Regions from separate parts of the Streptomyces bullii genome, predicted to be linked through region 3. Evidence: riboswitches for the same ligand, from Rfam matches in the RefSeq annotation. Region 3 holds a riboswitch; each other region holds the start of a gene.
What was found. Region 3 has a riboswitch for cyclic di-AMP ahead of ACFPZJ_RS07940 (M23 family metallopeptidase). Riboswitches for the same ligand answer to the same signal wherever they lie in the genome.
Positions count from the first base shown of each region.

Region 1: another riboswitch for cyclic di-AMP. It lies ahead of ACFPZJ_RS22475 (transglycosylase family protein); the one in region 3 lies ahead of ACFPZJ_RS07940 (M23 family metallopeptidase).
Region 2: another riboswitch for cyclic di-AMP. It lies ahead of ACFPZJ_RS11860 (M23 family metallopeptidase); the one in region 3 lies ahead of ACFPZJ_RS07940 (M23 family metallopeptidase).
Region 4: another riboswitch for cyclic di-AMP. It lies ahead of ACFPZJ_RS06715 (C40 family peptidase); the one in region 3 lies ahead of ACFPZJ_RS07940 (M23 family metallopeptidase).

Region 1 covers NZ_JBHSNY010000007.1:436,975-444,487, forward strand. Annotated here, with positions in the region: gene ACFPZJ_RS22455 (SurA N-terminal domain-containing protein) at 1-298, shown strand, start outside; gene ACFPZJ_RS22460 (nucleoside triphosphate pyrophosphohydrolase) at 385-1,386, shown strand; gene ACFPZJ_RS22465 (cytochrome P450 family protein) at 1,542-2,849, shown strand; gene ACFPZJ_RS22470 (transglycosylase family protein) at 2,995-3,987, shown strand; cyclic di-AMP (ydaO/yuaA leader) riboswitch at 4,193-4,364, shown strand; gene ACFPZJ_RS22475 (transglycosylase family protein) at 4,369-5,046, shown strand; gene eno (phosphopyruvate hydratase) at 5,315-6,604, shown strand; gene ACFPZJ_RS22485 (FtsB family cell division protein) at 6,731-7,207, shown strand; gene ACFPZJ_RS22490 (DUF501 domain-containing protein) at 7,288-7,513, shown strand, end outside.
Region 2 covers NZ_JBHSNY010000004.1:113,804-121,316, forward strand. Annotated here, with positions in the region: gene ACFPZJ_RS11845 (DNA gyrase/topoisomerase IV subunit A) at 1-679, opposite strand, end outside; gene ACFPZJ_RS11850 (M16 family metallopeptidase) at 948-2,342, shown strand; gene ACFPZJ_RS11855 (M16 family metallopeptidase) at 2,339-3,727, shown strand; cyclic di-AMP (ydaO/yuaA leader) riboswitch at 3,918-4,083, shown strand; gene ACFPZJ_RS11860 (M23 family metallopeptidase) at 4,097-4,861, shown strand; gene ACFPZJ_RS11865 (GntR family transcriptional regulator) at 5,049-5,735, shown strand; gene ACFPZJ_RS11870 (HPr family phosphocarrier protein) at 6,000-6,281, opposite strand; gene ACFPZJ_RS11875 (bifunctional acetate--CoA ligase family protein/GNAT family N-acetyltransferase) at 6,471-7,513, shown strand, end outside.
Region 3 covers NZ_JBHSNY010000003.1:19,358-26,870, reverse strand. Annotated here, with positions in the region: gene ACFPZJ_RS07955 (MarR family winged helix-turn-helix transcriptional regulator) at 1-58, opposite strand, end outside; gene ACFPZJ_RS07950 (dihydrofolate reductase family protein) at 127-1,266, shown strand; tRNA gene ACFPZJ_RS07945 (tRNA-Met) at 1,316-1,389, shown strand; cyclic di-AMP (ydaO/yuaA leader) riboswitch at 1,697-1,853, shown strand; gene ACFPZJ_RS07940 (M23 family metallopeptidase) at 1,866-2,894, shown strand; gene ACFPZJ_RS07935 (aldo/keto reductase) at 3,014-3,958, shown strand; gene ACFPZJ_RS07930 (PrsW family intramembrane metalloprotease) at 3,983-5,338, opposite strand; gene trmB (tRNA (guanosine(46)-N7)-methyltransferase TrmB) at 5,363-6,211, opposite strand; gene lhgO (L-2-hydroxyglutarate oxidase) at 6,615-7,513, opposite strand, start outside.
Region 4 covers NZ_JBHSNY010000002.1:572,466-579,978, reverse strand. Annotated here, with positions in the region: gene ACFPZJ_RS06750 (8-amino-7-oxononanoate synthase) at 46-1,173, shown strand; gene ACFPZJ_RS06745 (DUF397 domain-containing protein) at 1,290-1,514, opposite strand; gene ACFPZJ_RS06740 (helix-turn-helix domain-containing protein) at 1,524-2,384, opposite strand; gene ACFPZJ_RS06735 (ATP-binding protein) at 2,599-3,057, shown strand; partial or broken gene ACFPZJ_RS06730 (LysR family transcriptional regulator) at 3,098-4,020, opposite strand; gene ACFPZJ_RS06725 (LysE family translocator) at 4,111-4,737, shown strand; gene ACFPZJ_RS06720 (DUF6328 family protein) at 4,670-5,266, opposite strand; gene ACFPZJ_RS06715 (C40 family peptidase) at 5,469-5,942, opposite strand; cyclic di-AMP (ydaO/yuaA leader) riboswitch at 5,946-6,139, opposite strand; gene ACFPZJ_RS06710 (hypothetical protein) at 6,490-6,798, opposite strand; gene ACFPZJ_RS06705 (ATP-dependent Clp protease proteolytic subunit) at 6,806-7,441, opposite strand.

The sequences.
Region 1 (7,513 bases), on a different contig from region 3:
GCAGGCGGGCGGCGCCAAGGCGCTGGAGACGGCCTGGCTCCAGCAGTACGGCATCCCGCCGCAGCGCCTCGACGAGAACCTCCGCCTCCAGCTGGAGGCCCAGAAACTCGCCGAGAAGCTCGGCACCGACACCAGCCGCCCGGACTTCTGGAAGGCCCTGTCCAAGGCCTCCGAGAAACTGAACGTCGACCTCAACCCCCGCTACGGCACCTGGGACGTCCAGAAGAGCAGCCGCGTCGACGCGAAAACCCCGTGGGTCCGGGACGTCACCGCGGCACAGGCACAGCGGACGACGTGACGACACGGGCTGACCGCCGGCGCCCTGGACGGCTCGGCCCTGTGGACAACTGATCCCCCGGTCGGTCCGTGGGTTAGCTTCGAACCGTGAACGCAACGAGTCCCGAAGCCACCCCCGGCACCGGCCCGGACGCCGCCACCGGCCGCATCGTCCTGCTCACCACCAGCCACCGCGTCGCCCCCGGCCTGCTGTCCTGGCCCGCCTGGCAGGCCCTGCACGCGGCCGACCGGGTGCTGTGCGCGGACGCGGCCCACCCGCAGCTGCCGTACCTGCGCGAGGCGGGCATACCGGTCGACGAGGCGTCCCCGACGGCCGAGGAACTGATCGACGCCTGCGCGGGAGGCCGCACGGTGGTCGTGGTGGCGACCGGCGAGGGCGAACCCGCCCTCACGGACGGCCTGGCCCGCCTGGCCGGCTCCGGCCGCGTCCAGATGCCCGAGCTGGAGCTGCTCCCCGCCTCCTACGACCTGCCGGGCGCCCGCCTCCTCGACCTCGTCCAGGTCATGGACCGCATCCGCGCCGAATGCCCCTGGTCGTCACAGCAGACCCACAAGGGCCTGGCGAAGTACGGCATCGAGGAGGCGTACGAGCTCGTCGAGGCCATCGAGGAGGGCGACCGCGACGAACTGCGCGAGGAGCTCGGCGACGTCCTGCTCCAGGTCGTCTTCCACGCCCGCATCGCCGAGGAGGACGGGGACCACCCCTTCTCCATCGACGACGTCGCCGCCGGCATCGTCACCAAGCTCATCCACCGCCACCCCCACGTCTTCGGCGACGAGACGGCGACGACCCCGGAGGAGGTCAAGGAGCACTGGCTGCGCACCAAGGCGGCCGAGAAGCAGCGCACCTCCGTCACGGAGGGCATCCCCCTCGGCCAGCCGGGCCTGGCCCTCGCCGCCAAGCTGGCGTCCCGCGCCCGTACGGCGGGCCTCGACGTCCCGCTGCCCCAGGTCGAGGGCGTCGGCTACGAGCTGCTGGCGCTCGCCGTCCGCGCCGAGGCGGAGGGCGTGGACCCGGAGGCGGCGTTGCGGGCCGCGGCCCGGGCCTACCGGGACGCGGTGCGGGCCGCCGAGGACGTGGACGCCTGAGGAGCGCCGAGGGGGTGGACGCCTGAGGAGCGCCGCCCTCGCGGGCAGTCGTCGGCGGCGGTGGTCGCCTACGGGTGCGGCGGCGCGGCTTGGCGGGACCGGGAGAGGGCCGGGGCGGAACGGCCCGCGGAGCGACCTTTGGATACCGTCGAGGAGTGACCACCCGGCCCACCCCCGACAGCCCCGCCCCGGAACTCTTCACCTGGGAGTTCGCCACCGACCCCTACCCCGCCTACGCCTGGCTCCGGCAGCACGCCCCCGTGCACAGGACGAGGCTCCCCAGCGGGGTCGAGGCCTGGCTGGTCACCCGGTACGGCGACGCCAAGCAGGCGCTCGCCGACAACCGGCTCTCCAAGAACCCGGCGCACCACGACGAGCCCGCGCACGCCAAGGGCAAGACCGGGATCCCCGGGGAGCGCAAGGCCGAGTTGATGACGCATCTGCTCAACATCGACCCGCCGGACCACACCCGCCTGCGCCGGCTGGTCAGCAAGGCGTTCACACCACGCCGCGTCGCCGAGTTCGCCCCGCGGGTGCAGGAGCTGACCGACCGGCTCATCGACCGGTTCGCTCCCACCGGCTCCGCCGACCTCATCCACGAGTTCGCCTTCCCGCTCCCCATCTACGCCATCTGCGACATGCTCGGGGTCCCGCCCGAGGACCAGGACGACTTCCGGGACTGGGCGGGCATGATGATCCGCCATCAGGGCGGTCCCCGGGGCGGGGTCGCGCGGTCGGTGAAGAAGATGCGCGGGTACCTCGCCGACCTCATCCACCGCAAGCGCGAGGCGCTCCCGCCCGAACCCGCCCCCGGCGAGGACCTCATCTCCGGCCTGATCCGCGCCTCCGACCACGGCGAGCACCTCACCGAGAACGAGGCCGCCGCCATGGCCTTCATCCTTCTCTTCGCGGGGTTCGAGACCACCGTCAACCTGATCGGGAACGGGACGTACGCCCTCCTCACCCATCCCGACGAGCGGGACCGGCTCCAGAAGTCCCTCGCCGCCGGTGAACGCGGCCTGCTGGAGACCGGCGTCGAGGAACTCCTGCGCTACGACGGCCCCGTCGAGCTCGCCACCTGGCGGTTCGCCACACAGCCGCTGGCCATCGGCGGGCAGGACATCGCTCCCGGCGACCCCGTCCTCGTCGTCCTCGCCGCCGCGGACCGGGACCCGGAACGGTTCGCCGACCCCGACCTGCTCGACCTCTCCCGCCGCGACAACCAGCACCTCGGCTACGGCCACGGCATCCACTACTGCCTGGGCGCCCCGCTCGCCCGACTGGAGGGCCAGACCGCGCTCGGCACGCTCCTCACCCGCCTCCCGGACCTGCGGCTCGCGGCGGACCCGGCCGATCTGCGCTGGCGCGGCGGGCTCATCATGCGCGGGCTGCGCACCCTGCCGGTGGAGTTCACACCCCCTGCCGAAGCGGCACGACCGTCCCCGCCATCGGCGCAAACGTGACACACCCTCACCTCTGTGATCTTCACGTGATCTGCGCGGCATGAACTTGTGACAAGTGATCGTCTGCCGATACGTTCACCCATCAGCGCGGCGGCCGCGAACAGCCCGCCGTGCCGGTCACCGCTGTCTCGTGAAAGGTCTCCGTATGCTCTCCGGGAACGGTCGTCACCGTCGCCCCCGTCAGGCTCCGGCCCTCCTCGTCGCGGCCGGAGTGACCGGCTCCGCCATCGCGATCCCGCTTCTCGGGGCGACCGGCGCGAGCGCGGCCGACGGAACGACCTGGGACCGGGTCGCGGACTGCGAGACGGGCGGCGCCTGGAGCCAGGACAGCGGCAATGGCTACTACGGCGGCCTGCAGATCTCCCAGGAGAACTGGGACACGTACGGCGGCCTCGACTATGCCGCGAGCCCGGACCTGGCCAGCCGTTCCCAGCAGATAGCCGTCGCCGAGAGAATCCTCGCCGACCAAGGGGTCGGCGTCTGGCGCACCTGCGGGCTGCTCGCCGGCCTGGACAAGGACTCGGCCACGCTCGACATCGACACCGGGGTGGCGGGCGACACCTCGGGATCGTCCGGCTCTTCTACTTCGTCCGACTCTTCCGGCTCCTCTGACTCCTCCGGCTCTTCCGGCCTCCTGGGCTCCTCCGGGTCGCCCTCCCCCTCGACTTCGTCTGACGGGTCGTCGGATATCGGGGACGAATCGGCCAAGTCGGGCACGTCTGCCGGCTCCGACGAGGGTGGCGCACAGGCTGCCGACGGTACGTCCGCGGGCGACTCCGGCAGCGAAGATGCGGACAACGCGGGGCGAAACGTCGGCTCTTCGGCGCTGACCGACACCGGGTCGGCCGCCACCGGCCGGCATCGCGGCCCCAGTGCCGAGGAGGGCGCGGAGCGCGCTCGCGCGGCAGAGTCGACGGGCCGGCATGCCTCGCGCGGTGACGCGGACGCGCGTGACGCGGTGGACGGCTCCTACACCGTGCGCGCCGGGGACAGTCTGTGGTCCATCGCCGACTCCCTTGACCTCAGGGGCGGATGGCGCGCTCTCTACACCGAGAACGAGAAGGTCGTCGGCGCCGACCCGGACCTCATCCTCCCCGGTCAGACCCTTGAAGTCGGGGTCGTAGCGGGAGAAGAGTAGCGAGAAACGGACCGCAGAACAGCGGGAGTTCGGGTCACCGTTTGCGTTGAATGTCCTTTGTAAGAGTGATGAGAGATAGATCTCAGAAGCCCTGATCGTCTTTGAAATTCCGCGGATCGCGTGTCTACGGTCATGACCGCTCGCAAGCCGCGAGCCCCTGCTGCCGTCACGCCGAATCCTGCCGGCGGCCGCATGGGAACAGTCGTCGCGTCACGCGCCGTAGGCAGGAGCGGGGGACCCAAGGTAGGCGCCGGGCCCGGCAGTTGAGGCTGCTGGATCCGGCTGGGGGTGAAGCCGTGTCCCGTGAGGGGCGCGGCCGGGCAACTCAACCGGCCCGAACCCGACAGCTCACCTCGCAGGCGTCGGTGAGGGGATCCATCCATGCTGTTTTCCAGCAAGGGCAAGCACCGTCGTCCGTCCAGGGCCGTTCGCGCCGTCGCCATGGCCGGTGTCGCCGGCGCCGCCGTCGCCGCCCCGCTGATGGCGGCCGGCAACGCCTCCGCCGCCACCGCCTCCGAGTGGGACGCCGTCGCCCAGTGCGAGTCCGGCGGCAACTGGTCCATCAACACCGGCAACGGCTACTACGGCGGCCTGCAGTTCTCCGCCTCCACCTGGGCCGCGTACGGCGGCACCCAGTACGCCTCCACCGCCGACCAGGCCACCAAGGCGCAGCAGATCGAGATCGCCGAGAAGGTCCTCGCGGGCCAGGGCAAGGGTGCCTGGCCGGTCTGCGGCAAGAACCTGTCGAGCGCCCCGTACAACGGCGGTTCGGCGAGCACCGGTTCCACCGAGACCCGTGAGACCGAGCAGCAGCCGGCCTCCCGCTCCGCCGAGCGCCCGGCCCAGGCCGAGAAGAGCCAGAAGACCGTCACCACCCCGACCGGCAAGAAGGTCAAGAAGGGCGACGGCGAGTACAAGGTCGTCGAGGGCGACACCCTCAGCTCCATCGCGGCCGAGCGCGACGTCAAGGGCGGCTGGGAGAAGCTGTTCCAGCTGAACAAGGACATCGTCCAGGACGCCGACCTCATCTACCCGGGCCAGCAGCTGCACCTGAAGTAAGAGGAGCAGCGGCCCTCCCCGTCTCCCGCCCCGGTGCGTGTTCCCCCGTACGCGCCGGGGCGGGGTCATGTCCCGAAAATCCACGGGACACAACCCCCTTTTGTTCCGTTCGGAAACAATTTATTCTCGGTTCCGTCCACAGTGTGGGTGACCGGCTGGCCGATCCCCCGGAGCCGGTTAGGCTCGTCTCGCAGAGCCCACCGCGGACTGCACCTGCCGGGCGTCGGCCCGGGGGGACCCCGCGTCACATCGCAAGAAGGAGATGCTCGTGCCGTCCATCGACGTCGTCGTAGCCCGGGAAATCCTGGACTCCCGAGGCAATCCCACGGTCGAGGTCGAGGTCGGCCTCGACGACGGCAGCACCGGTCGTGCCGCCGTCCCGTCCGGCGCCTCCACGGGCGCCTTCGAGGCCATCGAGCTCCGCGACGGCGACTCGAACCGCTACCTGGGCAAGGGCGTCGAGAAGGCCGTCCTCGCCGTGATCGAGCAGATCGGCCCGGAGCTGGTCGGCTATGACGCCACCGAGCAGCGCCTGATCGACCAGGCGATGTTCGACCTGGACGCCACCGACAACAAGGGCTCCCTCGGCGCCAACGCCATCCTCGGCGTCTCGCTCGCCGTCGCCCACGCCGCCTCCGAGGCCAGCGACCTGCCGCTCTTCCGCTACCTGGGCGGTCCCAACGCGCACCTGCTGCCGGTGCCGATGATGAACATCCTGAACGGCGGCTCGCACGCCGACTCCAACGTGGACATCCAGGAGTTCATGATCGCCCCGATCGGCGCGGAGTCCTTCTCCGAGGCCCTGCGCTGGGGCGCCGAGGTCTACCACACCCTCAAGAAGGTCTTGAAGAGCAAGGGCCTGGCCACCGGCCTCGGCGACGAGGGCGGCTTCGCCCCGAACCTCGGCTCCAACCGCGAGGCCCTCGACCTCATCCTCGAGGCGATCAAGGAGGCCGGCTACACCCCCGGCGAGCAGATCGCCCTCGCCCTCGACGTGGCCGCGTCCGAGTTCTACAAGGACGGCGTGTACGTCTTCGAGGGCAAGGAGCGCTCGGCGGCCGAGATGACCGAGTACTACGCCGAGCTCGTCGAGGCGTACCCGCTCGTCTCCATCGAGGACCCGCTGTTCGAGGACGACTGGGAGGGCTGGAAGACCATCACCGCCCAGCTCGGTGACAAGGTCCAGCTCGTCGGCGACGACCTGTTCGTCACCAACCCCGAGCGCCTGGCCCGCGGCATCGAGGAGGGCGCCGCCAACGCCCTGCTGGTGAAGGTGAACCAGATCGGCTCCCTGACCGAGACCCTGGACGCCGTCGAGCTGGCCCAGCGCAACGGCTTCAAGTGCATGATGTCCCACCGCTCCGGCGAGACCGAGGACGTCACCATCGCCGACCTGGCCGTCGCCACCAACTGCGGCCAGATCAAGACCGGCGCACCGGCCCGCTCCGAGCGCGTCGCCAAGTACAACCAGCTGCTGCGCATCGAGGAGATCCTCGACGACGCCGCGGTGTACGCCGGCCGCAGCGCCTTCCCGCGGTTCCGCTCCGCGAACCACTGAGCACGGCAAGGGCTGACCCTCGACGGGTCAAGGCTTAGCCAGTCGTACGTACGTCCCCGTACTCGGTCCCGTACCGTGTGCGGGGACGTACGCGCGTGTGACATGTGAACGGGAGGCGGGGCGACCATGGCCGTGAAGGACCGGGACCGTTTCTCCACCGCGACCAGGATCCGGCTGATCGGGGAGCAGACCGCGGCCCGGGTCTACCGCTCGCAGACCCGGCGCCAGGCCCGCCGCTCCCGGCTGACCGGCCGGGCCGCGCTGCTCGCCCTGGTGCTGTGCTCGCTCATCGTGGCCCTGGCCTACCCGATGCGGCAGTACGTCTCCCAGCGCGCCGAGATCGCCGACCTCCAGCGGCAGCAGGAGCGGGCCCGGCAGCGGGTCGAGCAGTTGCGCGACGCCAAGGCACGCTGGAAGGACGACGCGTACGCCGAGCAGCAGATCCGCGAGCGGCTGCACTACGTCATGCCCGGCGAGACCGGCTACATCGTGATCGACCCGGGCGCGGCCGAGCGCTCGCGCGCCGACCTGGGAGCGGCCGACCGCCCCTGGTACTCGAACGTCTGGGACGGAGTCGACAAGTCCGACGCCTCCGACCAGTGAGACCCGGACCGCGGTGACGGCCAGTGACACCCCAGACCTCAGTGACACCCAGACCGCAGTGACACCGTAGAAAGACAGGTATGGAAACGCCTCCGCCGACGACTCCGCGCACCGCACCCACCGACGCGGACGTCGAGGCCTTCAAGCAGCAGCTCGGGCGGCCCCCGCGCGGGCTGCGCGCGATCGCGCACCGCTGCCCGTGCGGACAGCCGGACGTCGTGGAGACGGCACCGCGGCTGCCCGACGGGACGCCGTTCCCGACGCTGTACTACCTGACCTGCCCCCGCGCCTCCTCGGCGATCGGCA
Region 2 (7,513 bases), on a different contig from region 3:
GGCCCGGGACGTGCTTCATCAGGGCGTCGAGATCGGCGTTCGGGTGCCGGATCAGGTGGCGGGCCGCCGCGATCACCTCCCGCAGGTTGTGCGGAGGCATGTTCGTGGCCATGCCGACCGCGATGCCCGAGGCCCCGTTGACCAGCAGGTTCGGGAAGGCGGCGGGCAGCGCCACCGGCTCGCGCTCCTGGCCGTCGTAGTTGGGCTGGAAGTCGACGGTGTCCTCGTCGATCGACTCCGTCATCAGGCCCGTGGCCTCGGCCATCCGGCACTCGGTGTACCGCATGGCCGCCGGCGGGTCGTCGTTGCCCAGCGAGCCGAAGTTGCCGTGGCCGTCGACGAGCGGGACCCGCATCGAGAAGGGCTGGGCCATGCGCACCAGGGCGTCGTAGATCGACGCGTCACCGTGCGGGTGCAGCTTGCCCATGACCTCGCCGACGACCCGGGCGCACTTCACGTAGCCGCGCTCGGGACGCAGCCCCATCTCGTTCATCTGGTAGACGATGCGGCGGTGCACCGGCTTCAGGCCGTCGCGGGCGTCCGGCAGGGCGCGGGAGTAGATGACCGAGTACGCGTACTCGAGGAAGGAGCCCTGCATCTCGTCGACGACGTCGATGTCGAGGATCTTCTCCTCGTACGAGTCGTCGGGCGGCGGGGTCTTCGTGCTGCGGCGGGCCATCGCTGCCGGCTCCTTGCTGAAGCGGTTGACGGGGATCTGACGCGGACCATTGTGGACCGAGCCACTGACAACGCGGGCCGGGGACCCGGCGTCGGCCGCCGGGCCCGGCACTGCCGAAGGCTACGCCCTCGCGCGCCGTAACCCCGTTCTCGCTGTCGGCGTACGCCGCCCGGGAACTTCACCGGGGCTCCGCGCGCTTGCATACAGTGGCAGGACCGGCAGGAAAACGGCGGTTTCGACGACCGTCACCGCGATCGAAGGGACGTACATGCCCATGGGTCACACGGCCACAGCCCAGGCAGGCTCCGGGGGCCTGACAGCGACCGAGCACCGCCTGGCCAACGGCCTGCGCGTGGTGCTCTCCGAGGACCACCTGACCCCCGTCGCGGCGGTGTGCCTCTGGTACGACGTCGGCTCACGCCACGAAGTCAAGGGGCGTACCGGCCTGGCTCACCTTTTCGAGCACCTCATGTTCCAGGGTTCCGCCCAGGTGAAGGGCAACGGCCACTTCGAGCTCGTCCAGGGCGCCGGCGGCTCGCTGAACGGCACCACCAGCTTCGAGCGGACCAACTACTTCGAGACCATGCCCGCCCACCAGCTGGAGCTCGCCCTCTGGCTGGAGGCCGACCGCATGGGCTCCCTGCTCGCCGCCCTGGACGACGAGTCGATGGAGAACCAGCGGGACGTCGTCAAGAACGAACGCCGACAGCGCTACGACAACGTCCCCTACGGCACCGCCTTCGAGAAGCTGACCGCCCTGGTCTACCCCGAGGGCCACCCGTACCACCACACGCCCATCGGCTCGATGGCGGACCTGGACGCGGCCAACCTGGAGGACGCCCGCCAGTTCTTCCGCACCTACTACGCGCCCAACAACGCGGTGCTGTCGGTCGTCGGGGACATCGACCCGGAGCAGACCCTCGCCTGGATCGAGAAGTACTTCGGCTCCATCCCCGGCCACGACGGCAAGCCCGCGCCACGGGACGGCACGCTGCCCGACGTCATCGGCGAGCAGCTGCGCGAGGTCGTCGAGGAGGAGGTCCCGGCCCGTGCCCTGATGGCCGCCTACCGCCTCCCGCACGACGGCACGCGCGCGTGCGACGCGGCCGACCTGGCGCTCACCATCCTCGGCGGCGGCGAGTCCTCCCGTCTGTACAACCGGCTCGTGCGGCGGGACCGTACGGCGGTCGCGGCCGGCTTCGGCCTGCTGCGGCTGGCCGGGGCACCCTCCCTGGGCTGGCTGGACGTGAAGACCTCCGGCGACGTGGAGGTGCCCGTCATCGAGACCGCCATCGACGAGGAACTCGCCCGGTTCGCCGAGGAGGGCCCGACCCCGGAGGAGATGGAGCGCGCTCAGGCCCAGTTGGAGCGCGAGTGGCTCGACCGGCTCGGCACGGTCGCCGGCCGCGCCGACGAACTGTGCCGGTACGCGGTGCTGTTCGGCGACCCCCAGCTCGCCCTCACCGCCGTCCAGCGCGTGCTGGAGGTGACGCCCGAGGAGGTCCGGGAGATCGCCCAGGCGCGCCTGCGGCCCGACAACCGGGCGGTGCTCGTCTACGAGCCGATCACCCCGGAGCACGCCGAGGACGTGGAAGGCACCGAAGACCCGGAGTCCGCGGCGACCGTGGAAGCCACCGACGACAACGAGGAGGCGGCGAAGTGACCGAGCTCGCCACGATGGAGTTCCACCCCCAGCCGCGGGCGGGCGAGCCCAAGCCGTGGGCGTTTCCGGCGCCCGAGCGCGGCGCGCTCGACAACGGCCTGACGGTCCTGCGCTGCCACCGCCCCGGCCAGCAGGTCGTCGCCGTGGAGGTCCTGCTGGAGGCGCCCCTGGACGCCGAGCCCGCCGGCCTCGACGGCGTCGCCACGATCATGGCGCGGGCCTTCTCGGAGGGCACCGACAAGCACTCCGCCGAGGAGTTCGCCGCCGAGCTGGAGCGCTGCGGCGCCACCCTGGACTCGCACGCCGACCATCCCGGTGTGCGCCTCAGCCTGGAGGTGCCCGCCTCGCGGCTCGCCAAGGCGCTCGGCCTGGTCGCCGACGCCCTCAGGGCGCCCGCGTTCGCGGACAGCGAGGTCGAACGGCTCGTCCGCAACCGCCTCGACGAGATCCCGCACGAGCTGGCCAACCCCTCCCGCCGTGCCGCCAAGGAGCTCTCCAAGGAGCTGTTCCCGGCGGGCTCGCGCATGTCGCGCCCGCGCCAGGGCTCCGAGGAGACGGTCGCGAAGATCGACGCCGCGGCCGTACGCGCCTTCTACGAGAAGCACGTGCGCCCCGCCACGGCCACCGCCGTGGTCGTCGGCGACCTCACCGGCATCGACCTCGACGCGCTGCTCGGCGACACGCTCGGCTCCTGGACCGGCTCCCAGAGCGAGCCGCGGCCGGTGCCGCCGGTGACCGCCGACGACACCGGGCGGGTCGTGATCGTGGACCGCCCCGGCGCCGTCCAGACGCAGCTGCTGATCGGCCGCATCGGTCCCGACCGGCACGACCGCGTGTGGCCCGCGCAGGTCCTCGGCACGTACTGCCTCGGTGGCACCCTCACCTCCCGCCTGGACCGCGTCCTGCGCGAGGAGAAGGGCTACACCTACGGGGTGCGGTCGTTCGCCCAGGTCCTCAGGTCCTCCCCGGAGGGCACGGGAGCGGCGATGCTGGCCATCAGCGGCTCCGTCGACACCCCGAACACCGGCCCCGCGCTGCAGGACCTGTGGACGGTGCTGCGCACGCTCGCCGCGGAGGGGCTCACCGACGCCGAGCGCGATGTCGCCGTGCAGAACCTGGTGGGTGTGGCGCCGCTGAAGTACGAGACCGCGGCGGCCGTCGCGAGCACGCTGGCGGACCAGGTCGAGCAGCACCTGCCCGACGACTACCAGGCAGCGCTGTACCGGCAGCTCGCCGCGACCGGCACCGTGGAGGCCACCGCGGCGGCCGTGAGCGCCTTCCCGGTGGACCGTCTGGTGACCGTCCTCGTCGGCGACGCGAGCGAGATCAAGGAGCCGGTCGAGGCCCTCGGCATCGGTGAAGTCACCGTGGTGTCCGCCGAGTAGCGGCACGCGCGCGTGAGGCCCTGGTGGCGTGAACGTCACCAGGGCCCCCTTATGCCCGAATTGGGGCGGAGGCGGCCTGTCTGCCCTGTGGGATGCGCTACAAAAGCCGCGATCCGTTTGGGGATTGAAACTCGTCCCGTTTAGCTTCGTCCGGGCTGTCCGTCAGGCAGTGCGCCGCACCCGCGGCAGCGGACAGTCATCGCCGAGTCCCCGTACGGCGCGAGCCAGGGGAGCCGGGGACCCATCAGCAGTCCCTGGGGTGAATCGGACGCCCGCGCGAGCCGCGAGGGGGTCCGTAGGAGACCTTCCTGCTCCGAACCCGTCAGCTAACCCGGTAGGCGAGAGGGAAGGAAAGGACCAGCACACTTCATGGCGTTCACGCGCGCCACCGGGAAGCACCGTCGTCCCACCCGCATCAAGCGCGGCACCGCCCGCGCGGCCGGCGTCGCGGCCCTGGCCACCACCGGCGTCGTCGGCACCGTCGCGGCCCCGGCGTTCGCCGCCGAGCCCGCCGCCGAGCAGACCGGCCTCACCCCGGTCATCACCATCGGCGACGCCGTGGCCGACCAGATCGACGCGCAGGCCGCCGCCCAGCGGCAGGCCGCCGAGGAGGCCGCCGCCCGCAAGAAGGCCGAGGAGGCCGCCCGCCGGCAGGCGGCCGAGGCCGCCGAGCGGGCCCGTGAGGCCAAGGAGCGCGCCGCCCGCGAGGCAGAGCGCAAGCGCCTGAACACGTTCGTGCCGCCCATCGCCGGCTCCTACGTCTCCACCGGCTACAAGGCCGGCGGCGCCGTGTGGTCCTCCGGCAGCCACACGGGCGTCGACTTCCACGCCGCCAGCGGCACCCCCGTCCAGGCGGTCGGCATGGGCACGGTCGTCGAGGCCGGCTGGGGCGGGGCGTACGGCAACCAGGTCGTGATCAAGATGCACGACGGCACGTACACGCAGTACGGCCACCTGTCGTCGATCGGCGTCTCGGTGGGCCAGCAGGTCACCCCCGGCCAACGGATCGGTCTGTCCGGCGCGACCGGCAACGTCACCGGCGCGCACCTGCACTTCGAGGCCCGGACGAGCCAGAAGTACGGCTCCGACATGGACCCCGTCGCCTACCTCCGCGCGCACGGCGTCGACCTCTGACCCGTACGGTCCGTACGGCAAGGCCCCGGCTCCCCGAGCCGGGGCTTTCGCCGTTTCGGGACGGCCGACTGTCCAAAAAATATCCATGGATTCCGGCCCGCCGTCGGAAATTCCGGCTCATTGCAATAGAGTCACGGAACACGCGTCCATCGTCGACGTTTCACGGGGATTAAGGCGGAGGTCGGTCATGCGTATTCCGGCGCACTCGGTATGCACGGCGATCCGCGACGACATCGTCGCGGGTGTCCACGAGCGCGGCAGCCGGCTCACCGAGGAACTCCTCGCGCGCCGCTACGGCGTCTCCCGCGTCCCCGTCCGGGAGGCCCTGCGCACCCTGGAGGCCGAGGGTTTCGTGGTGACCCGGCGGCACGCGGGCGCGTGCGTGGCGGAACCCACCGAGGAGGAGGCCGCCGACCTGCTGGAGATGCGCGTGCTCCTGGAGCCGCTCGGCGCCTCCCGTGCCGCCCAGCGCCGCACCGAGGCCCATCTGAAGGTGCTGCGCGGCCTGGTGAGGCTGGGCCAGGAGCGTGCCCGCAGGGGCAACAGCGAGGATCTGCGCTCCCTGGGCGGCTGGTTCCACGAGACGCTCGCCCAGGCCTGCGGCAGCCCCGCGCTGACGTCGGTGCTGACCCAGCTGCGCCACAAGATCGCCTGGATGTACGCCGTGGAGGCGCCCACCGACCCCGTAGGGTCCTGGACGGAGCACGGGGCGATCGTGGACGCCGTGGCCCGCGGCGACAGCGAGCGCGCCCGGGCGCTCACGGCGCTGCACGCCGAGCGCGCGAGCTCCGCGCACCGGCTGCGTTTCTCCTCCGGCGGAGACCGCGTGAGGAAAGCGCAACATCCCGTAAACACGCCGAGCCTGCGGCATTAACACGGGGGCCGTATACAAAGAAGAGGTTATTCGGCGGGGTCTCTTTCCGCTGCCCTTTTCTTCGTGTCTCTTGAATTCCGGCGGTTTGCCCGGCCGGTGTGAAGCCGGTTCCGTAAAGCCTGTCCGAGAAAGTCGACTCCGTGAAGTCGGCGGCGACCCAGCGGCGAAACCCAGGGCGGAAACCCCGGTGGTGTGGACCCGGAAAACGGCGGAGCCGCGCCGCCCGGGAAGGGCGACGCGGCTCACCGTGCTGCCGCGGTCGGCTCAGACGGTCTCGGGAAGCTCCTCGAGACCCTCGGCGACCAGCTTGGCCAGCCGGTCCAGGGCGGCGTCCGCGCCCTCGGCGTCGGAGGCGAGGACGATCTCCTCGCCGCCCTGGGCGCCGAGGCCCAGGACGGCCAGCATGGAGGCCGCGTTGACGGGGGTACCGCCTGCCTTGGCGATCGTCACCGGGACGCCTGCGGCCGTGGCGGCTCGGACGAAGATGGAGGCGGGGCGGGCGTGGAGGCCCTCGGCCCAGCCGACGTTGACGCGGCGCTCAGCCATGTGTTGCTGCCCTTCAGGTGTTCAGGGTTGTCTAGACCAGTTTCCCACACGTGAACCTGGGCCGGAACGGGCGTACCGGGTGTACGCCTTCTCCGGATGGTGGCGGTCGGGCCGCGGCCTCGGCCCGAACTTCCGTCCTCCACAGACTGCCTCGCGCCGTTGTCGGACGCGAGCCGTACTCTGGGGCCCATGCAGACCTCGTCGGACCGGCACGAGTACCCCGCCCACTGGGAAGCCGACGTGGTGCTGCGCGACGGCGGCACCGCACGCATCCGCCCCATCACCGTTGATGACGCAGACCGTCTGGTCAGCTTCTACGAGCAGGTGTCGGACGAGTCGAAGTACTACCGCTTCTTCGCGCCCTACCCGCGTCTGTCCGCCAAGGACGTCCACCGCTTCACGCACCACGACTTTGTGGACCGGGTGGGACTCGCGGCCACGGTCGGCGGCGAGTTCATCGCCACCGTACGCTACGACCGGATCGGCTCCGACGGAATGCCCGCGTCGGCCCCTGCCGACGAGGCCGAGGTCGCCTTCCTCGTGCAGGACGCCCACCAGGGGCGGGGCGTGGCCTCCGCCCTCCTGGAGCACATCGCTGCCGTCGCCCGGGAACGCGGCATCCGCCGTTTCGCCGCCGAGGTGCTGCCCGCCAACACCAAGATGATCAAGGTGTTCACGGACGCCGGGTACACCCAGAAGCGCAGCTTCGAGGACGGCGTGGTCCGCCTGGAGTTCGACCTGGAACCCACCGATCGCTCCCTGGCCGTGCAGTACGCGCGCGAGCAGCGCGCCGAGGCCAGGTCCGTGCAGCGGCTCCTCGCGCCCGGCTCGGTCGCCGTCATCGGCACCGGCCGCGCCCCCGGCGGCGTGGGCCGCAGCGTGCTGGACAACATCCGGGACGCCGGGTTCACCGGCCGGCTGCACGCCGTGAACCACGCCTTCCCCGAGGGCCTGAAGGAGCTCGACGGGGTGCCCGCGTACCGCTCGGTGCGGGACATCGAGGGGCCCGTCGACCTCGCCGTCGTCGCCGTGCCGGCCGAGCGCGTCCCCGAGGTGGTCACCGAGTGCGGCGAGCACGGCGTGCAGGGGCTCGTCGTGGTCTCCGCCGGGTACGCCGAGAGCGGGCCCGAGGGACGCGAGCGCCAGCGGGCCCTCGTCCGGCACGCACGCGCGTACGGCATGCGCCTCATCGGGCCGAACGCCTTCGGGATCATCAACACCTCACCTGGGGT
Region 3 (7,513 bases):
CGGCGATGTACGCGCGCCAGGCGCGCTGCTCCTCGGGGGTGAGCCAGCGAGTCGTCATGCCGCCAGTGTAAGTTTGTTTCAAACTTGAACCAAGCCTGCCCGCTCACGACCCACCGGGAAGCGCCGATGCCCCACCCGTACGTCCTGCTGTCCGCCGCCGTCTCCCTCGACGGCTACCTGGACGACACCGGCCCCGAGCGCCTGCTGCTGTCCAGCCCGGCCGACTTCGACCGGGTCGACGAGGTGCGGGCGTCCGTCGACGCGATCCTGGTCGGCGCGGGGACCATCCGCGCCGACAACCCCCGGCTGCTGGTCAACTCGCCCGAACGGCGCGCCGCGCGCCTCGCCGAGGGCAGGCCCGAGTACCCCCTCAAGGTCACGGTCAGCGGCTCCGGCGACCTCGACCCGACGGCGAACTTCTGGCACACGGGCGGCGAGAAGGTCGTCTACACCACGGACCGGGGCGCCGAACGGGCCCGCGCCCTCGGCATCGCGGCCGACGTCGTCCCGCTCGGCGGCGATCTCGACTGGCGGCGCCTGCTCACCCACCTGCACGACGTACGCGGCGTGCGGCGGCTCATGGTCGAGGGCGGCGGGCAGATCCACACCCAGCTCCTCAGCCAGGGCCTCGCCGACGAGCTGCAGCTCGTCCTCGCCCCGCTCTTCGTGGGCGACCCGGACGCGCCCCGCCTCTTCGGCCCCGGCGGCTACCAGGGCGGCCGGCTGCGCCTGGTCGAGACCCGGCCGATCGGCGACGTCGTCCTCATGCGCTACGAGCCGACGGCCCCGGGCAGCGGCCCGCTGTCCTCCGCCGCCGACCACCACTGGCTGGCCCTGGCCTGCGAGCTGGCCGACCGGTGTCCGCCCTCGGACACCGCGTTCAGCGTAGGGGCGGTGGTGGTGGCCGCCGACGGGACGGAGCTGGCCCGGGGCCACTCCCGGGAGGGCGGCGACCCGGTGGTGCACGCGGAGGAGGCGGCGCTGGCGAAGACCGACCCGCTCGATCCGCGCCTGGCCACGGCCACCGTCTACAGCAGCCTGGAGCCCTGCGCCCGCCGCGCCTCGCGGCCCGCGCCGTGTGCCCGGCTGATCCTGGACGCGGGGGTGCGGCGGGTGGTCACGGCCTGGCGCGAGCCGGACACCTTCGTGGCGGGCGCCGACGGCAGCGGGCTGCTGGCGGCGGCCGGCGCCGACGTCGTCGTCCTGCCGGAGCACGAGGAGCGGGCCAAGGCCCCGAACCGGCACCTGCTGGGCGGCGGCCGGTAGCGCGTGTGCTCGGGAGGTCCGCGCATGACGTACACTGGTGTCACACCGACGCGGGGTGGAGCAGCTCGGTAGCTCGCTGGGCTCATAACCCAGAGGTCGCAGGTTCAAATCCTGTCCCCGCTACTCAAGGCTCAGGGCCGGAACTCATCGAGTTCCGGCCCTGAGTGCTTCTCCGGCGCACGGGCGATTCCCGGGCAGCATCGTCACGCCCGGTGAGCATCTCGTCCCGCTCCGCATAACAACTGACGAACTGTCAGAACTCTTGAGTCGTTTGAAGCGTGGTCAACTCGCCCGATTTTCGCCTCGGATGGCAGGTAAGTCCCCACGAAAATCGTTAATGATCAAGAGGAACAGCTTGGAATCCACACCTCGCCTCCATTAACGTTCGATAACGCAGCGCGGTCGTCCCAGCCGTCACAGGAGATGGCTCCGTGCGCACGCGCCGAATCCCGTGAGGGAACCGGGGAACCACCACCTTGGGGTGAATCGAGCGGATGCCGCCGTGGAAGCACGGCTGTATACGCGCGTAGGAGACCTTCCCGCTCCGAACCCGTCAGCTAACCCGGTAGGCGGAGACGGAAGGAAAGGAGCACGCCTACGTGGCGTCCAACCGGCCTGCCCCCGAGGCCCCGTTCGTGCCCGGCCAGCGAGGTGGCGACACCTTCGGCTACGGCGATCACCGCACCGGCGAGGGCCCGTTCCAGGAGTGGAACCCCACCGAGGAGTCCATCCGTCCGGTACGCGGCCGGCATCGCGTCACCAAGCAGCGCGGCGGACTCGCCCGCAGCTCCACCGTGCTCGGCGTCGGTGTCATAGCCGCCGTCGGGGCGGGCGGCATGGCCAGCGCCCAGACCGGCAAGCCGCCGGTGTCGATCTCCATGCCCGACCTGCCCAATGTGGGTGCCCTCATCTCCGGCGAGGAAACCCCCGAGGGCTCCGCGACCCCGCTCAGCAACGTCGGCATGACCTCCGTCGACACCGCGGAGGGCGCCGCCGACGCCGGCGAGGCGCTGCGCGCCCGGATCATGGCCCAGGCCGAGCGTCAGCAGGAGCAGGTCGAGAGCAAGGCCGCCGCCGAGGCCGCGGCCGCCGCCGAGAAGGCCGCCCAGGAGGCCGCCGAGAAGGCGCAGAAGGAGGCCGAGGCCAAGGCCGCCGCCGCCAAGAAGAAGGCGGAGGAGGAGGCCCGCAAGAAGGCCGAGGCCGAGCGTCTGGCCGAGCTGGCCAAGCAGTACACGCTGCCGACCTCCTCGTACACGATCACCTCCACCTTCGGCCAGGCCGGCGCGTACTGGTCCTCCGGCTACCACACCGGTCTCGACTTCGCCGCACCCACCGGCACCCTCATCAAGGCCGTGCACAGCGGCACGATCACCTCCGCCGGCTGGGACGGCTCCTACGGCTACAAGACCGTGCTCACCCTCGACGACGGCACGGAGATCTGGTACGCCCACCAGTCGTCCATCAGCGTCAGCGTCGGCCAGAAGGTCAACACCGGTGACGTCATCGGCCGCGTCGGCGCCACCGGCAACGTCACCGGGGCCCACCTCCACATGGAGGTCCACCCGGACGGCTCCGCCAACGGCGTGGACCCGCTGGCCTGGCTGCGCGGCAAGGGCCTGACCCCCTGACACCCGCCGTCGCCTGAACCCCGGCGGTCCTGGCGGAGTCCCCCCGACGTCAGGGCTGCCGGTACGGTCGGCGGTCGTGTGCGGAATGCGGCCTACCGGTACGGGTGTTGCCGCAGAGCATGACGTCTCTTCGCAAGCTCGGCTCCTCCGATCTGGAGGTCTTCCCGCTCGCTCTCGGCGGCAACGTCTTCGGCTGGACCGCCGACGAGGCGGCCTCCTTCGCCGTCCTCGATGCCTACACGGCCGCCGGCGGCAACTTCGTCGACACCGCCGACGTCTACTCGGCCTGGGCCGAGGGCAACCGGGGCGGCGAGTCAGAGACCCTCATCGGCAAGTGGCTCGCCGCGCGCGGCAACCGCTCGGACGTCGTCATCGCCACGAAGGTCAGCCAGCACCCCGAGTACCGCGGCCTGTCCGCCGCGACCATCAAGGCCGCCGCCGACGCCTCCCTGCGCCGCCTCGGCACCGACTACATCGACCTCTACTACACCCACTACGACCAGCCCGAGGTGCCGGTGGAGGAGATCATCGGCGCCCTGGACGAGCTGGTGAGGGCGGGCAAGGTGCGGCACATCGCCGCCTCCAACATCTCCGCGGAGCGGCTGAAGGCGTCCCTGGACCACTCCGACCGCGAGGGCCTCGCCCGCTACGTGGCGCTCCAGCCGCACTACAACCTGGTTTCGCGCGCGACGTACGAGGGTGAGCTGCGGGACCTCGCCGAGCGCGCCCGACTGGCCGCCGTGCCGTACTACGCCCTCGCCTCCGGGTTCCTCACCGGGAAGTACCGGCCCGGCACGACCGTACGGAGCGCGCGGGCGGGCGGCGCCGCCAAGTACCTGGAGACCGAGCGGGGACGGCGGGTGCTCCCGGTCCTGGACGAGATCGCCGCGGCCCACGCGGTGCCCGCCGCGACGGTCGCCCTGGCCTGGCTGGCGGCCCAGCCGACGGTGACCGCGCCGATCGCCTCCGCGCGGACCGTGGAACAGCTCCCGGCCCTGCTCGCAGTGGCCGAACTGCGGCTGACGCAGGAGGAGCTCGACCGGCTGACCCGGGCGTCGGCCTGACGGCCCGGCCTTCCGCGCCGGGCCCTACGACCTGTACGGGTTGTACGCCGGATACGGCGCCGTGTGCGCCGGATACGGCGCCGCCGGGTGTCCGTGGCCGCCGGACGCCCCGTACACCGGCCAGGGCGGCGCGACCACCGGGACGGGCGGGGCCGTGACCCTCGCCGCGTGGTCCAGCGCGGGCCGCGCCAGGTCCCGGCGCCGCCACAGCTCCTCCAGCAGCTCCCGTTCCCGTACGACGAAGTCGGCGCCCGCGCGGCCGCGGCGCGCGCGGTGGCGCAGGAACGCCAGCGAGGTCGCGTACGCCTCGTACTGCGCCACCGCCCGGGCCGCCTGGCGCCCGGCGTGACGGCGGGCGTACTGCCGGGCAATCCGCCGCGCGCGCATCGAGCCGAGCGCGAACGGCTCGGCCGGCGTCAGCCACCCGGCCACCGCGTAGGCGGGCAGCTCCTCCCGTACGGTCCTCAGCTCGCGCTGCCGGGTCCAGATCACCAGCCAGGTCAGCACCCCGAACGTGGGCACCATGAATGCCGCGTACACGGCGAGGAAGCCGTACTCGCCGAGCGTCGAGGAGCCGTTCCACAGCGCGTGCATGCCCATCGCCAGCAACAGCCCGCAGAGCGGGAGCAGCAGACGCCGTACGCGCTGCCGCTCCGTCGCCAGGGCGGAGATGCCGAAGCCGATGCCGGTGAGGACGGTGAACAGCGGGTGCGCGAACGGCGACATGATGATGCGCACGAAGAAGGTCGCCGCCGTGACGGAGGCGATGCCGCGGTCGCCGGTGAGCTGGTCGGTGCCGAAGGCGTTGCCGAGGTAGAGGATGTTCTCGGTGAACGCGAAGCCGGTGGCGGTGACCCCGGCTATCACCACCCCGTCGAGGATCCCGGTGAAGTCGCGCCTGCGGAAGAGGAAGAGCAGTAACACGGCGGCGGCCTTCGCGGACTCCTCCACTATGGGCGCGATGACCGTCGCGCCGAGGGTGTCGGCGCTGGAGGGGTCCGCTGTCGCGGTCGCTATCCACCGGGTGGCGAAGCTGTTCGCGACGATCGCTATCAGCGCCGCCGCGCAGGCGCCCCAGGCGAAGGAGAACAGCAGGTTCCGCCAGGGGCCCGGCTCCACCCGGTCCAGCCACCGAAAGGCGGCTATCAGCAGGGGCACGGGCAGCACGGCCAGGCCGAGCCCGACCAGGAAACCCTCGGTACCGGTCTCCTCGCGGACGAGCGCCAGGATGACCAGGCCGGAGAGCGCGAGGAGCGTACTGAGGGCTCCGTAACGCACCGACGTCCTCTGCCACCAGTGCGCGTGCCGCAGTCTGCCGCCCGCGGCTGCGTCGCCCGCGGGGCCGGTGGGGTGCGTCGGGTACGGGGGACAGGTGGCCACGGCATTGACCCTAACGACGTGGTGCTACATGGGCGGCTGTACGGGGTGCTGTACGGGCTGCCGTACGGCGTGCTGTACGCGACGGAAGAGCAGGTCGTTCACGACATGTCCCTTGTCCAGTCCCTGGCCCTCGAAACGGGTCAGCGGGCGGAAGCCGGGGCGCGGCGCGAAACCCCCGTCCGCCTGGGTGTTCTCGAAGTCGGGGTGCGCCGTGAGCACCCCGAGCATCTGCTCGGCGTACGGTTCCCAGTCGGTCGCGCAGTGCACGATCGCGCCCGGCCTGAGGCGGGTCGCGGCCAGGGTGAGGAAGGCGGGTTGGATGAGCCGGCGTTTGTGGTGCCGCTTCTTCGGCCAGGGGTCGGGGAAATAGACGCGGAGGCCGTCCAGGGAGTCCGGGGCGAGCATCTCGCGCAGGAGGATGATCGCGTCGCCGTTGCCGACGCGGATGTTGGTCAGGCCGCTGCGGTCGGCGAGGTTGAGGAGGTTGCCCTGGCCGGGGGTGTGAACGTCGACCGCGAGAATGTTGGTGCCGGGGTCGGCGGCGGCCATCTGGGCGGTGGCCTCGCCCATGCCGAAGCCGATCTCCAGGACGACGGGGTTGTCGTTCCCGAACAGCTCGCTGAGGTCGAGGCGGCGGGCCCCGTCGATATCGAACCCCCACTTGGGCCACAACCGCTGCAGCGCGTCCGCCTGCCCGGCGGTGACGCGGCTCCTGCGCGGCTGGAAGCTCCGGATGCGCCGCTCGAAGTGCGACCCGGCGGGATCGGCCTTCGGCCCGTCCGGGAAACGCGGCTCCCCCTTGGCCCGGAAGTGCCGGACGGACGTCCCGGGGGTCGGGTGGGGGGCTTCGGGGGTGTTCACGGAGTCAGTCACAGTGAGGTCGATTTTACGGGGGGCGTAATGCTTGCGGCGGTGGGGCGGGGTGCCTGCGGCGGTGGCGTGGGGTGCCTGCGGCGGCCTGTGCGGCTTCGGTGGGGGCTGCTGTAGCGCCTGCCTGTCGGGGGTGGGTCGGGGACGCGCCGGGGGTGTCCGTCCTCGGGCTGCCGCACGGTGTCTTTGCGGGGTGCTGCGGGCTTCCGGCAGCCGCTGCGGGCGGACACCCCCCCGACACGTCCCCTTCCCGCCGTGGGCGGCCGTGAACGCGTCGACATCTGTCCCGTCCTTGCTGCGGCGGCAGCCGCTCAGCCGCCAGCTCCTCGCGCCGGGTCGCGCATCGCCCCGGCCCCGGCAGCGGCGCCGAGCAACCTGGAACCCACCGCGCCGACAGCCCACCGGTTCACTCACGCCCCAGTACGGCCAGCGCCCTCCTCGCCACCTCCCTGCCGATCGGCAGGGACGCCGTCGCCGCGGGTGACGGCGCGTTCAGGACGTGGACCGTTCGCGGCACCTCCCGGATGAGGAAGTCGTCCACCAGCGTCCCGTCCCGCAGTACCGCCTGCGCCCGCACTCCCGCCGCCGTCGGCACCAGATCGTCCTCCGTCACCGCGGGCAGCAACCGCCGTACGGCCTGGGTGAACGCACCCTTGGACAGGGACCGGCGCAGCTCGCCCGCCCCGTACCGCCAGTGCCGCCGCGCTATCCGCCACGCGCCCGGCCAGGTGAGTGTCGTACCCAGCTCGGCGAGGCGTACCGTGCCCCAGTCGTAGCCCTCGCGGGCCAGCGCCGGCACCGCGTTGGGGCCGATGTGCACGCTGCCGTCGACACCGCGTGTGAGGTGCACGCCGAGGAACGGGAACGCCGGGTCCGGGACCGGGTAGACCAAGCCGCGGACCAGGTCGGGGCGCGCCAGCTCGTAGTACTCGCCGCGGAACGGCACGATCCGTACGCCGGGGTCGTCCCCCGTCATGCGGGCGATCTCGTCGCAGTACAGGCCCGCGCAGTTCACCAGGACCCGGCCGCGTACGACGTCCCCGGTCGTGGTGCGCACGGCGACGCCCAGGTCGGGGCGCCGGTCGATGCGCACGGCCCGCGCGCCGTAGCGGATCTCCGCTCCGGACGCCTCGGCCAGTTGCCGGGCCACTCCGGCGAAGTCGCAGATGCCGGTCGTGCCGACGTGTATCGCCGCCAGGCCCCGCACCTCGGGCTCGTACTCGGCGATCTGGGCCGCTCCCAGCTCCCGTACCGGTATGCCGTTCTCCCGGCCGCGCTGGACCAGTCCGTGCAGGCGGGGCAGTT
Region 4 (7,513 bases), on a different contig from region 3:
GCCGCTAGTGTCTGTGCACTGCCTACAAATTCCCCCGGAGGACCCATGGTGTTCGGCTGGATCGACGAGCAGGCGGAACTGCGCCGCCGCGCCGGCCTCGTACGGACTCTGCGCCCGCGCCCGGCCGACTCTCCGCTCCTCGATCTGGCGAGCAACGACTACCTGGGTCTGGCCCGCCACCCGGAGGTCACCGAGGGCGCCGCACGGGCCGCGCGGACCTGGGGCGGCGGCGCGACCGGTTCCCGGCTGGTCACCGGCACCACCGAACTGCACACCGAGCTGGAACGGGAACTGGCCGATTTCTGCGGCGCCGAGGCGGCCCTCGTCTTCTCCTCCGGCTACGCGGCCAACCTCGCCGCGGTCACCGCGCTGGCGCCGCACGGCTCGCTGATCGTCTCCGACGTCGGCAACCACGCCTCACTGATCGACGGCTGCCGACTGGCCCGGGGCAGCACGCAGGTCGTGGCGCACGCCGAACCGGATGCCGTGCGCAAGGCCCTGCGCACGCACGACGGGCCCGCGATCGCCGTGTCCGACACGGTCTTCTCGGTCGACGGCGACGCGGCCCCGCTCGCCGCACTCGCGGAGGCGTGCCGGGAGCACGGCGCGGGACTGGTGGTCGACGACGCCCACGGCCTGGGCGTGCTCGGCGACGGCGGCCGAGGAGCCCCGCACGCCGCGGGGCTCGCCGGCGCCGACGACCTCGTCGTGACGGTCACGCTGTCCAAGTCGCTCGGCAGCCAGGGCGGAGCCGTCCTCGGCCCCGCCCGGGTCATCGACCATCTGGTCAACGCGGCCCGCACGTTCATCTTCGACACGGGCCTCGCCCCGGCGGCGGCGGGCGGTGCCCTGGCGGCGCTGAAGCTGCTGCGCCGCGAACCGGAGCGGGCGGCGCGGGCGCGCGCGGTGGCGGCCGACCTGCACGCCCGGCTGACCGCCGCCGGTCTGGAGGCGGTCCGTCCGGACGCCGCGGTCGTCTCCGTGCGCGCGCCCTCCCCGGAGGGGGCCGTGCGATGGGCGGCCGAGTGCCGTGCGGCCGGGCTGGCCGTGGGCTGTTTCCGACCTCCTTCCGTGCCCGACGGCATCTCACGGCTGAGACTGACCGCCCGTGCGGACCTCTCCGGGGAGCAGATCGCACGCGCTGTACGGGTGATCGGCGAAACGCGGCCATGAGTCGGCGTGCACGGCCGTGCCTCGCGGCTGACGGACAGATGGGGTCGAGGGGCGGTTTCAGGTTGAGCGACCGGTCGGCCTGAGCGACCGGTCGGGCCGACCGGACCGGTCGGGGATCAGCCGATCGCCGCCGTGAACTCCGCCCAGCTGTCGGGGGAGAAGAGCAGCGCGGGGCCGGCCGGGTCCTTGGAGTCGCGCACGGCGAGCAGTCCGGCCCACGGTCCGGAGGCCGGACGGGCCGTCTCGACGCAGTTGTTCGCGCCGGTGCTGTAGCTGCTGCGCAGCCACCGCACGTCGTGCAGTTCGGTGCTGGAAGGGATGGTCCGAGGCAGTGCACGCATGGTGCCTCCTTACGCGCCGGCAGCTGTCCCGGCGATGAAATCCAACGATTCCTCGGGCGAAAGGGCGTGGATCTGAAGGGCGTTGAAGGCCTCCGTGTAGGCCTGGAGGTCTTCTTTCCGTTCGAGATAGAGGCTACTCGTCAAGTGGTCGAGTACGACAACATCCAGATCAGAAGTGTTCGAAAATGAGAAGATTACGAAAGGCCCGGTGACGCCGATGTGCGCGCCGGCGGCGAACGGCAGCACCTGGAGCCGGACTTGGGGCAGCCGAGCCGCCTCGACCAGCCGCGTCAGCTGCCGGGCCATGACCCCTGGACCCCCGACCTCCCGGCGCAGCACCGCCTCGTCCAGCACGGCGTTCAGCACCAGTGGCCGATCGGCACGCAGCACGTCCTGCCGCGCCAGCCGCACCTCCACCAGCGTGTCGAGCCGCTCCTCCGACAGGCCCTCCACCGCGGCCCTCGTCACCGCCCGCGCGTACTCGGGCGTCTGCAACAACCCGGGGACGACGGTGGTCTCCAGCGTGCGCATCGCGCTGGCCTGGGACTCCAGGCTGATGAAGTCGCGGTAGGTCGGCGGCAGCACCCCCCGGTACGCGTGCCACCAGTGATGCCGACCGCCGGTGTCGTCGGATCCCGCCAACATCATCAGCAACTCCCGTAGTTGGGAGTCGCTCACTCCGTACGCGTCGAGCAGTAACCGCACATCGGCCGGTTTCACACCGCTGGTGCCGGTTTCGATGCGGCTCACTTTCGACTGGTGCCATCCCACCAATCGGGCCGCCTCGCCACTGGTGAGCCCTGCCGAGGTGCGCAGCGCGCGCAGTTCGGCGCCCAGCTTCCGGCGGCGCACCGCGGGACCGTGTTGCATGCGCTCCTCCTTACTCCTTATGAGGCGCCCAAATACGGTCTCGCGTCGCAGAGTTCACCGCTTTGAGCGACAGATATATGCATATCTTGGTGGATCGCCGTCCTTCACCGGCGTGGTGATGGCAGTCTGGCGGGCGAAGCACCAGTCCGGGACCGTACTCGAACCTTCCGCTCCGTGTCGGACTGCGGTCCCGTGGGAAAGGGACGACGTCGCCATGGCAGACCATTTGGAAGCATCCGTCACTCTGCCGAGCGATCCCGCCTCGGTCTCCGCCGCTCGTGCCTATGTGGTGGGCACGCTGGCGGAGTGGGGCCTCGCGGCGGGCACGGAAGTGTCCGACACCATCCGGCTCATCGTCTCCGAACTCGCCACCAACGCCGTCCAGCACACCCTCGGCCAGTCGCCGACCTTCACGGTGGCCGTGGCCCTCGACCGCGACGAACGGCTGCGCGTCGGCGTCACCGACAGCCACCCGCGCTTCCCCAAGCGGCTGCCCGCCGCCGTCCAGCAGGACAACGGCCGCGGCATGGTGATCATCCGCTGTCTGGCCGCGGAGTGCGGTGGAAGACTGCGCGTCCGCCCCACCCGCGAGGGCGGCAAGACCGTCTCCATCGAACTGCCGTGGAGCACCCCGGCGGAGCCGGTCCCGACGGTCGGCCGGCAGGAACCGTAGGGCCACGGATGCCCGGTCCTACGGGCAGCAACCGTGGGCTTCACGCCGGGTGGGTCTGCCGGGCACGGCCGAACGCGCCGCGCAACAAGGCCCGGAAGGCGTCGGCGGCCGGTGCCGCTTCCTCGGCACGGTGGACGACCGCGATCGTACGGCGCAGCTCTCCCGGATCCAGCGGGCGCGTACCGACCGGGGTGGCCGCCGTCCGCGCCACCATCTCCGGTACGACTCCGACTCCCAGGCCCGCACTGACCAGCGCGCACACCAGCGCGTACCCGGGGGTGGCGACCACCACCGACGGGGCGGCCCCGGCCCGGGCCAGCGCCGTCTCGACGCCCTGCCGGGCGGGATGGTCCGGTGCCATGCTGATCAGCGGCTGCCCGGCGAGCTCCGCCAGAGGCAGCCGGGACGTACCGCCGGTGAGGACATGACCGGGGGCGGTCACCAGCACCAGTTCCTCGACCAGCACGGGTTCCGCGCGCACGGTGGCGGGAAGCGGGGCCGGATCGGCGGTTGGTACGTGTGCGTCAGCGCCAGGTCGATCTCGCCGGCGGCGACCGCGGCGATGCCGGCCGGCGGTTCGTAGTCGGCGACGGTGAGTGCCACGTCCGGATGCGCCCGGCGGAACGCGCTGAGCACCGGCGGCAGCAGGTGGATGCCCGCCGTCTGGAAGGTGCCGAGCCGGAGGGTGCCGCCCGTGAGGCCGGTCAGCCGTGCCAGTTCGTGCCGGGCCCGCTCCAGTTCGTCCAGCACCCGCCGGGCCCGTGTCACCAGCAGTTCGCCCGCGCCCGTCAGCCGCGTCCCTCTGTGGTGGCGGACCAGCAGGGCCGTGCCCGCCTCCCGTTCCAGCTTGGCCAGTTGCTGGGAGAGCGCGGGCGGAGTGTAGCCGAGGCGTTCGGCGGCCCGGGTGATCGAGCCGGCCTCGGCGACGGCGACCAGCGCGGCCAGTCGGGTCGGGTCGTACATGCCGGACCTCCGCAGCCCAAAGAATCGCTTAAGGGCTGGGCAGCATATTCGACATACCTTCTGAAGGCCGGGTCCCGGCAGGCTGGGCGCATGGACGCACAGCTCATCACGTTCACGGGTGTCGCGGCGGGCATGATCGCGATGCCGGGCGCCGACTTCACCGTGGTCGTGCGCAACGCCCTGGTCTCCCGTCGGGCCGGCGTCGCGTGCGCGCTCGGCATCGCGGCCGGGCTGCTCGTGCACACGGCGCTGGCGGTGGCGGGGGTCGCTGCGGTGCTGACGGCCGTGCCGGCGCTCTTCCACGCGCTCCGACTGCTGGGCGGCGCCTATGTCCTGTACCTGGGCGTACGAACCCTGTGGTCACTGCGGCGGCCGCGGACCGGGGCCGTTCAGGACGACGGCGGGTCCGCGGCACGGCCCCTGCGGCAGGGCTTCGTGACGAACGCCCTCAACCCCAAGGCCCCGATCACGTTCCTCAGCCTGCTGCCGCAGTTCGTGCCGGCGGGCAGTCCCGCCGTGCCCCGGACGCTGCTGCTCGCGCTGATCGTGGTCGTACTCGCCCTGGTGTGGTTCCCCGTGGTGGCGCTGCTGGTGGACCGCCTCGGCCGGTGGCTGCGCGGCCCGCGGGCCGGACGGGTCGTCGAAGGCGTCACCGGTACCGCACTGACGGTTCTCGGCGCGGCTCTCCTCCTCGAACCGACGGCCGGGGCAGCCTGACGGTGCTGTGCGCCGGTTCGGTGTCCTGCTCGCTCTCGCGCCCCTCCTCGCCCAGGCCCGCGCGTCGTACGAGCCGGGGGAGCAGTCCCCACAGGCCGACACAGACCAGGAAGGTCGCCGCACCCGCGGCGAGGCCGCCGGCCCGGCCGGTCGTCACATCCACGACCAGCATGACCGAGCCGCTGAAGGCGAACACCAGCACGGCCAGACCGACGGTGGCCAGCCGCGAGGAGACCTGCACGATGCGCGGCTTGGCGCCCTGCTGGAACAGCGAGCGGTGCAGCGCGGCCGGCGCGGTGAAGAGCGCCGCGGCGAGGACGGCCAGCAGGAGAGCCGTGACGTAGGTGGCGCGCTGGACCGTGTCGAGTTCTCCGAAGCGGGAGGTGAAGGCCAGCGACAGCAGGAAGGCGAAGAGGATCTGTACGCCCGTCTGGGTGACGCGCAGTTCCTGGAGGAGTTCGACGAAGTTGCGGTCGGCTCTCTCCAGCGGCGTCTCGTTGCGTGCGGTGCAGGGACGGTGCTCGGCCATGCGGTGACGGGTAACCACTTGAGCCCGTGTCACGCCCGTGCGCCGTCGTGCCGTGCGGGCCGTCGTGCCCGTGGAGCGTCACGCCCGGGCGGGGCCGTCATGCCCCGGGTGGGGCGGTCATGCCCCGGGCGGGCCGTCGTGCCCCGTGCGGGCGGCGGCACCCCGATGTGCTGCCGCCCGCACGGATCAGTCGATCAGTGGATCACTTCACCCGGCCGTACCAGACGCTCTTGGTCCAGATCTTCTGCAGCCGCACCACGTCCCCGGACTTGGGTGCGTGCCAGATCCTGCCTTTACCCGCGTAGATGCCGACGTGGTAGACGTTGCGGCCCGAGTGGAAGAACACCAGGTCCCCGGCCTTGCGGTTCGTCGAGGAGATGTGGCGCGTCTTGTTGTACTGCTGGGCCGCCGTGCGCGGCAGCTTCTTGCCTGCCTTCTTGAACGAGTAGAGCGTGAGCCCCGAGCAGTCGAACCTGTGCGGTCCGGTGGCGCCCCACTTGTAGGGCGAGCCCTTCTTCGAGGCCGCGACCTGAAGTGCCTTCGTCGCGGGCGAGGCGGCCTGGGCCTCCGAGGTGAAGCCGGGGGCCACGATCGAGCCGCCCACGGCGGCGATGGTCAGGGCCGAGGCCGTACCGGCCCGGGCCATGAGCGACGGGACACGATTGAGCGCAGTCATGCGCAACCCTTCGTCAGCCGCCTGTGAAGGATGACCTGTCGGATTCGGGCTGGCGAAGTTGCCCGGCCGCGAGCGAGCTCGCGGCTTCACCCCAAGGACTGCTCGGAACTGACGCTCCGGCGGCCCGTCATGCTTGGGTCCTCCACTCCTGCCGATCCACTCCTGTCGACCGGTCATCCGGGCGGCGGCAGGACTCGGCGTCCGCCCGGACCGCCCCGCCGCGGTGGCGGGGGCTTGTCGTCAGACAGGGATCTTCACCCATGGATGTCGGAAAATCCCAACGCAACCGGGGATTTGTGTTGTTACTCACCACTCACCCGTTCGGGTGGACACCCTCGTGTTCGAGTCACCGTCCAGAGACTCGGGGAGCCTCGGACCAGCGACGGAATACCCCGTTCCGTCCCCGGGTCAGGCGGGGTGCGCAAGCCCGGAGGGCCGAAAAAAGTAGCTAGGGATACTCCCAAAGGGGGTACGCCGTTCAGCCCGTTTCGTCTCGGGTCCGGACGCGACGTCCACGGGACGGGCGTCCGGACCCGGTGGGGGACCGTCAGATTCCGGACTCCGGGGGGAGGGTGACGCGCGCGGTGCGCCGCTCGCCGTCCAGCACCCGCAGTGCCCGGGCCAGCGTGGCGGCGTGCAGTTCGCTCTCGCCGCGCTGGTGCATCACGGCCAGGGCGTCGCGCAGGGCGACCGCCTTCGTGACCAGCGCCTGTGCGGCCCGCAGTCCGCGGTAGGTGTCACCGGGCAGCGCCGGGTTGATGCGGCCGAGCAGGTCGACCACGTCGAGGTAACGATCGATCAACTCCGCCTCGGCGCGCGTCAGGGCGGGCAGGGGCGGCAGTTCCGGTGGCAGCATCGGCGGCTCACTTCGCGGCGGGGCCGGGCTGCGCGCCCTTGCGGCTGGGGACGACCCGGTCGGCCAGGCCGTACTCGACCGCTTCCTCGGCGTCGAGGATCCTGTCCCGCTCGATGTCTGCCCTGACCTGCTCGCGCGTCCGGCCCGTATGGCGCGCGAGCAGGTCCTCCATCCGGGCCCGAACGCGCGTCAGCTCGTCGGCCTGGATCGCCAGATCGCTCGCCTGCCCGCGCACCGGTTCGGGCAGCCGGGGCTGATGGAGCACCAGGCGGGCGCCAGGCAGTACGAATCGCTTGCCAGGGGTGCCCGCCGCCAGCAGCACGGAGGCGGCCGCGCCGGCCTGGCCCAGGCAGATCGTCTCCACGTCGCAGGTGACGTACCGCATCGTGTCGTAGATCGCCGCCATCGCGTGGAACGAGCCGCCGGGGGAGTTGACGTACAGCGAGATGTCCCGGTCGGGGGCCTGGTGTTCGAGGTGCATGAACTGGGCCATCACGTCGTTCGCCGACGTCTCGTCGATCTGCGTGCCGAGGAAGACGATCCGCTCCTCCATCAGCTTCGAGTACGGATCCATCGTCCGTTGCCCGGAGCCCGTGCGCTCCGTGAACTCCGGCAGGACGTGACGGGCGGACGGTCGGGTCATGGCGAACCCCTCCTCGCAGAGCATCGGCGTCTGTCAAAAATGTACAGGACGTACATGACGTTATGATGGCTT